2 regions of the Streptomyces sp. NPDC031064 genome follow, and region 2 is predicted to be linked to the other one. Evidence: riboswitches for the same ligand, from Rfam matches in the RefSeq annotation. Region 2 holds a riboswitch; the other holds the start of a gene.
What was found. A riboswitch is a leader RNA that binds a small molecule or an ion and turns the genes downstream of it on or off. The one in region 2 is predicted to bind cyclic di-AMP.
Positions count from the first base shown of each region.

Region 1: another riboswitch for cyclic di-AMP. It lies ahead of ACZ46W_RS15290 (M23 family metallopeptidase); the one in region 2 lies ahead of ACZ46W_RS19325 (transglycosylase family protein).

Region 1 covers NZ_JBVIGF010000004.1:15,435-19,637, forward strand. The annotation lists gene ACZ46W_RS15285 (PrsW family intramembrane metalloprotease) at 1-1,012, shown strand, start outside; gene ACZ46W_RS15290 (M23 family metallopeptidase) at 1,082-2,188, opposite strand; cyclic di-AMP (ydaO/yuaA leader) riboswitch at 2,200-2,333, opposite strand; gene ACZ46W_RS15295 (PP2C family protein-serine/threonine phosphatase) at 2,600-3,742, opposite strand; tRNA gene ACZ46W_RS15300 (tRNA-Met) at 3,911-3,984, opposite strand; gene ACZ46W_RS15305 (hypothetical protein) at 4,183-4,203, opposite strand, start outside.
Region 2 covers NZ_JBVIGF010000005.1:108,640-112,842, reverse strand. The annotation lists gene ACZ46W_RS19330 (transglycosylase family protein) at 73-1,008, shown strand; cyclic di-AMP (ydaO/yuaA leader) riboswitch at 1,268-1,444, shown strand; gene ACZ46W_RS19325 (transglycosylase family protein) at 1,448-2,116, shown strand; gene eno (phosphopyruvate hydratase) at 2,374-3,654, shown strand; gene ACZ46W_RS19315 (FtsB family cell division protein) at 3,761-4,203, shown strand, end outside.

The DNA of each region.
Region 1 (4,203 bases), on a different contig from region 2:
GAAGAACCTGCTGTTCGCCTTCGCGTGGGGCGCGTGCGCCGCCGCGCTGGTCGCGATCGTCGCCAACACCTTCGCGACCCGCTGGATAGCCACCGCCACCGCCGACCCGTCGTCCGCGGACACCCTCGGTGCGACGGTCATAGCGCCGATCGTGGAGGAGAGCGCCAAGGCCGCCGCCGTGCTGCTCATCTTCGTCTTCCGCAGACGGGACTTCACCGGGATCGTGGACGGCGTCGTCATCGCCGGGTTCACCGCGACGGGCTTCGCCTTCACCGAGAACATCCTGTATCTGGGCAACGCCTTCGGGGAGGACCAGCAGATCGGGACGTCGGGGCTCGCGTCCGTCACGGCCGCGACCTTCTTCGTACGGATCGTGATGTCGCCGTTCGCGCACCCGCTGTTCACCGTGCTCACCGGCATCGGTTTCGGCATCGCCGCGATCACCGCGCGCCGCAAGAAGGTCCGCCGGATCGCGCTGCCGGTGCTCGGGCTGGCCCTGGCGATGGGCATGCACGCGCTGTGGAACGGCTCGGCGGCGCTCGGGCCGTGGGGGTTCTACGCCGTGTACGGGGCGTTCATGGTGCCCGCGTTCGGGCTGCTGACGTGGCTGGCGATCTGGTCGCGCCAGCGCGAGCTGCGCACGATATCGGGCGAGCTCCCGGCGTACGCCGCGGCGGGCTGGCTCACCCCGGCCGAGCCGCTGGCGCTGTCCTCGATGCGGGCGCGGGGTCTGGCCCGTGGGTACGCGGCGCGCTGCTTCGGCCCGGCGGCGGCGCGCGCGGTCGGCGAGTACGAGGCGTTCGCGACGTCGCTGGCGTTCCTTCGCCACCGGGCCCGCCGGGGCGTGGTGGGCCACGACTTCATGGCGCGCGAGCAGGAGCTGCTGCACCACCTGTGGCAGCGCAAGGAGATAGCCGGGCCCGCGCTGACGTACGCGGCACAGGCCACCGGCCGGGTGTGGACGCCGCCCCCGCATCTGAACTACGGCGGCTACAACCCGTACCGGTACTAGGCCGGCAGCCCTGGCGTCGGGGGGTGTGCCGCCAGGGCTGCCGGAGTGCGAGGTTCAGGGAACCGGGGCTCAGACGGTGAGGCCCTTGCCGCGCAGCCACGCCAGCGGGTCGATCCCGTCGCCGCCCGGCGTGTGCACCTCCAGGTGCAGGTGCGGCCCGGTCACGTTGCCGGTGGCGCCGACGCGGCCGATGGTCTCGCCGGTGGCGACCGTCTGCCCGGCGCCGACCGTCATGGACGACAGGTGGCAGTACCAGACCTCGGTGCCGTCCTCCAGCTCCAGGACGATGCGGTAGCCGTACGACCCGGACCATCCGGCCGACTTGATGGTGCCGCCGTGGACGGCCTTGGCGGGCGTGCCCGTGGGCGCGGCCAGGTCGAGGCCGGTGTGGTAGCCGGAGGACCACATGTTGCCGGCCTGGCCGTAGGTGGAGGTGATGGTGTACGAGGAGGTCGGCAGGGACCAGCTCCCGGCGAGCTTGGCCAGCCGCTCCTCCTCGGCGGCCTTCGCCTTGGCGGCGGCCTCGGCCTCGGCCTTCGCCTTCTCCTCGGCGGCCTGCTGGGCGGCCTGCTCCTGGGCGGCGGTCTGCTGGGCCTTCGCCTCGGCGGCGGCCTGTTCGGCGGCGGCCGCCTCGGCCGCGGCCTTCGCCTCCGCGTCGGCGGACGCCTGCTGCTGCTCGGCCTGCTGGAGGATGCGGGCGCGCAGGGCCTCGCCCGCGTCGGCGCCGCCGCTCTGCTGCGCGGTGGCGTCGGCCGAGCCGGTGAGGGAGGCGGCGGTGAGCGGCCCGCTGTCCGGGGTGCCGGCCTCGCCGGAGTCCGCGGAGTCCGTCTCGTCGGACATCAGGGAGCCGATGCCGGGCAGGGAGTCGGCGTCGGGCAGGTTGTCCGTGACGACGTCGGGCAGGGATATGGAGACCGCGGGCTTGTCCTGCGCGGTGGCCATGCCACCCGCGCCGACCGCCGCGATCACGCCGACGCCGAGGACGGTGGAGCTACGGGCGAGGCCGCCGCGCTGCTTGGCGATGCGGTGCCGGCCGCGCACGGGGCGGACGGTTTCCTCGGTGGGGTTCCATTCCTCCCACTGCCCGTTTACGGGGGCGGCGTCCGGGACACCCGAAGTGTTGAACGAGGCGATCGAGCCGTACGGAGCTTCGGGGGCAGGCCTGTTGGACGCCACGGAGGCGCACTCCTTTCCTTCCTTCTCGCCTACCGGGTTAGCTGACGGGTTCGGAGCAGGAAGGTCTCCTACGGGCCTGGTTCAGCCCGATTCACCCCAAAAGGTGGTTCCCCGGTTCCCTCACGGGATTCGGCGCACGCGCACGGTGCCGTCTCTTGCGACGGCTGGGACGACCGCGCTGCGTTATCGAACGTTAATAGACGCGGGCTCCGGATTCCAAGCCGTTCCTACTGATCATTAACTGGACGGCCCCGGGATTTACCGGCCCACAATCGGGCACAACGGGGCGACTTGACCGCACATCAGAAAGATTCACCGGCCATAGTGATGCTGACGGTGCGTCAAATGTTATGCGGAGTGACACGCTTCGGCTACGCACCGTACCGACGGCCGGTGACGCGGTGGACGCCGCTACGGCACGACCGGCATCGTCCTGCGCCGCTCCGGCTGCCCCTCCGCCGGCCGGGTGACCGCCAGCAGCGCCAGGTCGTCCGTCGCCCCGCCGCCCGTATGCCGCCGTACGTCGCTCACGAGCGCGTCCAGCATCGCGTCGGGCCCCGGGAAGAGCCGCCCCGACAGCCGCGCGACCGGGTCGTAGAAGACCCCGTCCGCGTCCCGGGCCTCGGACAGCCCGTCCGTGTAGAACAGCAGCGTCGCCCCCGCCGGATACGGCACCTCGTACGCCCGGTCCGGCCACGTCCCCAGGTCCGACATGCCCAGCGGCAGCGCGGGCTCGGCCGGCTCCAGCAGCTCGGTGCGCCCGTCCGCGTACAGCATCAGCGGCTCCGGGTGCCCCCGGTCCACCACCCGCACCACGGCCTCCCCGCGCGGCACCTCCGCCAGCACCGCCGTGGTGAACCCCTCGAAGGCGTCCAGCCCGTCGCGCCGCGTCCCCTCCCGCGCCAGCGCCCGCTCCAACCGCTGCGCCACGCCCTCCAGCGAGCTCTCCTGCTCGGCCGCCTCCCGGAACGCCCCGATGACCACCGCCACCGCCTCGACCGCCCCCATGCCCTTGCCCCGCACGTCCCCGACCACCAGCCGCACCCCGTACGGCGTGTCCTGCACGGCGAAGAGGTCACCCCCGATGAACGCGTCCGCCTGCGCCGCCTCGTACCGCGCCGCCACCTGCAACCCACCGATCCGCTCGGCCGGCGTCGGCAGCACGGCCCGCTGCGCGGTCTCGGCGATCACCCGCGCCGAGGCGAGCTGCTCCCCACTGCGCCGCACCACCCGGTTGATCAGCAGCGCGAGCGCCGCGACCACCGCCACGGTGAGGATCTCGGTCGGCGCCTGCACCTCGTCCAGGGTGCCGTTGCCCAGGTGCAGGAACAGCACGGCCAGCACCGCGCACAGCCCCGACAGCAGCGTCGTCCGGGCGGCGAACAGCGGCGCCGCGACCAGCGGGGCGGCGGCGAACAGCGGCACGGCGGTGAAGCGCGGCGGAGTCGACAGGTCGTACACCACGCCCCCCACGATCAGCAGCGCCGGCAACGCACGGACGAACCGCCGGGCACCCCCGCGCCCGTCGCCACCGTCCCCGCCTCGCTGCCCCACCACTGGCCTCCTGCCCGCTCCGCCCACGGCTGCGGACGGTACCGCGCCCCACCCGGGCTCCCCGGAGCCGCGCCGCACGGCGACCCGCCGTCCACCGACCGAGCGACACGTCCGGAACGCGGACACGACGAAGGCCCGGTGCGCAATGCACCGGGCCTTCGTCATCAGTAGCGGGGACAGGATTTGAACCTGCGACCTCTGGGTTATGAGCCCAGCGAGCTACCGAGCTGCTCCACCCCGCGTCGGTGAACACCACCTTACGCCATCCGGCGCACGATCCCTAACCAATATCCCTGGTAGGCCGTGTGGGACTGTCCAGCCCGCCCCATGTGCCTGACGCGCTGTGCCCCGGCCGGCGAAGGTGACCGGGGCACGAACTCACCGGTCGGAGCCCTGTGGGGCTCGAGACGTGCTGCTCGCCTGCCGGAAGAGGCACACGCCTAAGATCCCTCGATGGAATC
Region 2 (4,203 bases):
CACCGCATGCGCTCCGGGAACGGCCGGCACCGACGACCCCGTCAAGCCCCCGCCATCGTCGTCGCGGCAGGGGTGACCGGATCCGCCATCGCGCTCCCGCTGCTCGGCGCGGGTTCCGCGTCGGCGGCCGACGCGACCACCTGGGACCGGGTGGCCGAATGCGAGTCCGGCGGCCTGTGGAGCGCCGACCTGGGCAACGGCTTCTACGGCGGCCTCCAGATGTCGCAGGAGACCTGGGAGTCGTACGGGGGCCTCGCCCACGCCGCGCGCCCCGACCTCGCCAGCCGCACCGAGCAGATATCCGTCGCCGAGAAGGTCTACGCGGCGACGGGCGTCAAGGCGTGGGAGACCTGCGCCCCGATCGCCGGCCTGGGCGGCGCCGCCGAGACGCCGGGGACCGACCTGGGCGTCGCGCCCACCGAGACCGCCCCTGAGCCGTCCGCCCCGGCACAGAGCGCCGAGCCGACGGACCCGGCCGAGACCCTCGAAGGCCCGACCGCGCCCGCCACGCCGACGGACCCGGCCGCGCCCACCGACCCGGCCGCCACACCGACCGGCCCGGCCGGAACGCTCCTGCCCACCGAGCCCGCTCCGACGGCGCCCGGCGCGACCCCCGCTCCGGGCACCGGCAAGCACCGCGGCGAGCCGTCTCCCGAGGAGACTCCGGCGACCGACCCGACCGCCCCGGTCGCCCCAGCCGCACCGGAGGGCGAAACCACCACCAAGCCCACCGATCCTGCCAAGCCCGCTGATACCGGCAATTCGGCCACCGGGCGCGAAAGCGACGGCCACCCCTCCCGGGGTGACGGAGCGTCGCGCGACCCCGGCAGTGTCGAGCCCGGCGCGTACACCGTCCGCCCCGGCGACAACCTCTGGAGCATCGCGGACGAGCACGACGTCCCCGGCGGCTGGCCCGCCCTCTACGAGGCCAACCAGGAGACCGTCGGCGCCGATCCGGACCTCATCGTCCCCGGTCAGAGCCTCGACCTGACGACGGATCAGCCGTAGGGGCAGGGGTTATGTCCACTTCTGGGTAAGTGAGACATGAATCTCTTCGCCCCAACTGGCGCACCGTGGCCGCCCGAAGCGCACAATCCGCCCTTCACCTGCGTAAACGCCCGTCAAGGGCAGGCGCATAAGGGCGGATTGACCCCGATGTCCGCCTTTGAACTTCGGGGAGGTCTCTGTTTACGGTCGTGACCGCTCGCCACCGCGGGCCCCATCGACCGGAACGCCGAATCCTGCCGCCGGTCGACGGGAACAGTCGTCGCGTCACGCGCCGAAGGCAGGAGCGGGGGACCCAAGGTAAGTGCCGGGCCCGGCCATGGAGACATGGCGCGGACCGGCTTGGGGTGAAGCCGCGCGCCGCACCGCGGTGCCGCGCGGCCGGGCAGCTCACGCCCGAACCCGACAGCTCACCTCGCAGGCGTCGGTGAGGAGATGTCCCATGCTGTTCTCCAGCAAGGCCAAGCACCGTCGCCCCTCCAAGGCCGCCCGGTTCGCCGCGTTCGCCGGCATCACCGGTGTCGCCGTCGCCGCCCCGCTGATGGGCGCCACGTCCGCCTCGGCCGCCACCGCCGCCGAGTGGGACAAGGTCGCCCAGTGCGAGTCCGGCGGCAACTGGTCCATCAACACCGGCAACGGCTACTACGGCGGCCTCCAGTTCTCGGCCTCCACCTGGGCCGCGTACGGCGGCACCGCGTACGCCGCGACCGCCGACCAGGCCTCCAAGTCGCAGCAGATCGAGATAGCCGAGAAGGTCCTGGCGGGCCAGGGCAAGGGCGCCTGGCCGCACTGCGGCGTCGGCCTGTCCAACGCCTCGTACCAGGGGGCCCCGGTCCAGGAGCGCAAGGCCGAGCAGCCCACCACGCGCAGCGAGCAGCGCACCGCCCCGAAGGCCGAGAAGAAGGCCGCGCCGAAGACCGTCACCACCCCGACCGGCAAGAAGGTCGAGAAGGGCGACGGCGAGTACAAGGTCAAGGCCGGCGACACGCTCAGCACCATCGCCGCCGACAAGAAGGTCGCGGGCGGCTGGCAGAAGCTCTTCGAGCTGAACAAGGACATCGTCGACGACGCCGACCTGATCTACCCGGGCCAGCAGCTCCACCTGAGCTGACCCCCGCGGGACCACCCCGGCCCGGCGCGCCCTTCCCCCGTGCGTGCCGGGCCGGGGTTCCGCGCTCCAGCCACATTACCGACCGGTAGGTTTCGTGGCGTTTCGCCCGCAATGCAGCCTGGTGAGCCCTTTTTCGTCCCAGGAGGCGGGCGTCGGCTGGTCACGGCTCCCCGGCCGGTTAGGCTCTTGCCGCAAGGCCAAAGAGACCCTGCACCGCATGCGTCACATTTTGCGTCACATCCCAGAAGGAGATGCTCGTGCCGTCCATCGACGTCGTCGTAGCCCGGGAAATCCTGGACTCCCGAGGCAACCCCACGGTCGAGGTCGAGGTCGGCCTCGACGACGGCAGCACCGGCCGTGCTGCCGTCCCGTCCGGTGCCTCCACCGGTGCGTTCGAGGCCCTCGAGCTCCGCGACGGTGACAAGGACCGCTACCTCGGCAAGGGTGTCGAGAAGGCCGTCCTCGCCGTCATCGAGCAGATCGGCCCGGAGCTCGTCGGCTACGACGCCACCGAGCAGCGGCTGATCGACCAGGCGATGTTCGACCTGGACGCCACGCCGGACAAGTCCTCGCTCGGCGCCAACGCCATCCTCGGCGTCTCCCTCGCCGTCGCGCACGCCGCCTCCGAGGCGTCCGACCTCCCGCTCTTCCGCTACCTGGGCGGCCCGAACGCGCACCTGCTGCCCGTTCCGATGATGAACATCCTGAACGGCGGCTCGCACGCCGACTCCAACGTGGACATCCAGGAGTTCATGATCGCCCCGATCGGCGCGGAGTCCTTCTCCGAGGCGCTGCGCTGGGGTGCCGAGGTCTACCACACGCTGAAGAAGGTCCTGAAGGACAAGGGCCTGTCCACGGGCCTGGGCGACGAGGGCGGCTTCGCCCCGAACCTGGACTCCAACCGCGCCGCCCTCGACCTCATCCTCGAGGCCATCAAGCAGGCCGGCTACGCCCCGGGCAAGGACATCGCCCTGGCGCTCGACGTCGCCGCGTCCGAGTTCTACAAGGACGGTGCCTACCAGTTCGAGGGCAAGTCCCGCTCGGCCGCCGAGATGACGGACTACTACGCCGAGCTCGTCGAGGCGTACCCGCTGGTCTCCATCGAGGACCCGCTGTTCGAGGACGACTGGGACGGCTGGAAGACCATCACCGAGAAGCTGGGCACCAAGGTCCAGCTCGTCGGCGACGACCTGTTCGTCACCAACCCGGAGCGCCTGGCGCGCGGCATCGACGAGGGTGCCGCGAACGCCCTGCTGGTCAAGGTCAACCAGATCGGTTCGCTGACCGAGACCCTGGACGCCGTCGAGATGGCCCAGCGCAACGGCTTCAAGTGCATGATGTCGCACCGCTCCGGCGAGACCGAGGACGTCACCATCGCCGATCTGGCCGTCGCCACCAACTGCGGCCAGATCAAGACCGGCGCCCCGGCCCGTTCCGAGCGCGTCGCCAAGTACAACCAGCTCCTGCGCATCGAGGAGATCCTCGACGACGCCGCGGTGTACGCGGGCCGCAGCGCCTTCCCGCGCTTCAAGGGCTGATCACCGGCCCGGTCGCATAGCCCGGTTACGTACGTCCCCGGCCACGGTCCCGTACCGTGTCCGGGGACGTACGTACGTAACGGGCAAGGGGAGGCGGGTACACGACATGGCCCGGGACCGGTTCTCCACCGCGACCAGGCTGCGACTGCTCGGCGAGCAGACCGCCGCCCGCGTCTACCGCTCCCAGACCCGCCGGCAGGCCCGCCGCTCCCGGCTCACCGGCCGCGCGGCCTTCCTGGCACTGGTCGTCTGCTCCCTGGTGGTCGCCCTGGCCTACCCGATGCGCCAATGGGTCTCCCAGCGCGCCGAGATCGCCGAGCAGGAGCGGCTCGCGGCCGAGGCGAGCGAGCGCGTCGAACGGCTGCGCGACGAGAAGGCGCGGCTCCAGGACGACGCGTACATCAGGCGCCTCGCCCGCGAGCACCTGCACTATGTACTCCCCGGGGAGACCGGCTACACGGTCATCGACCCCGACGCGGTGCGCGAGCGCCGCACCGACCAGGGCGCGGCCGACCGCCCCTGGTACTCCAACCTCTGGGACGGCGTGGA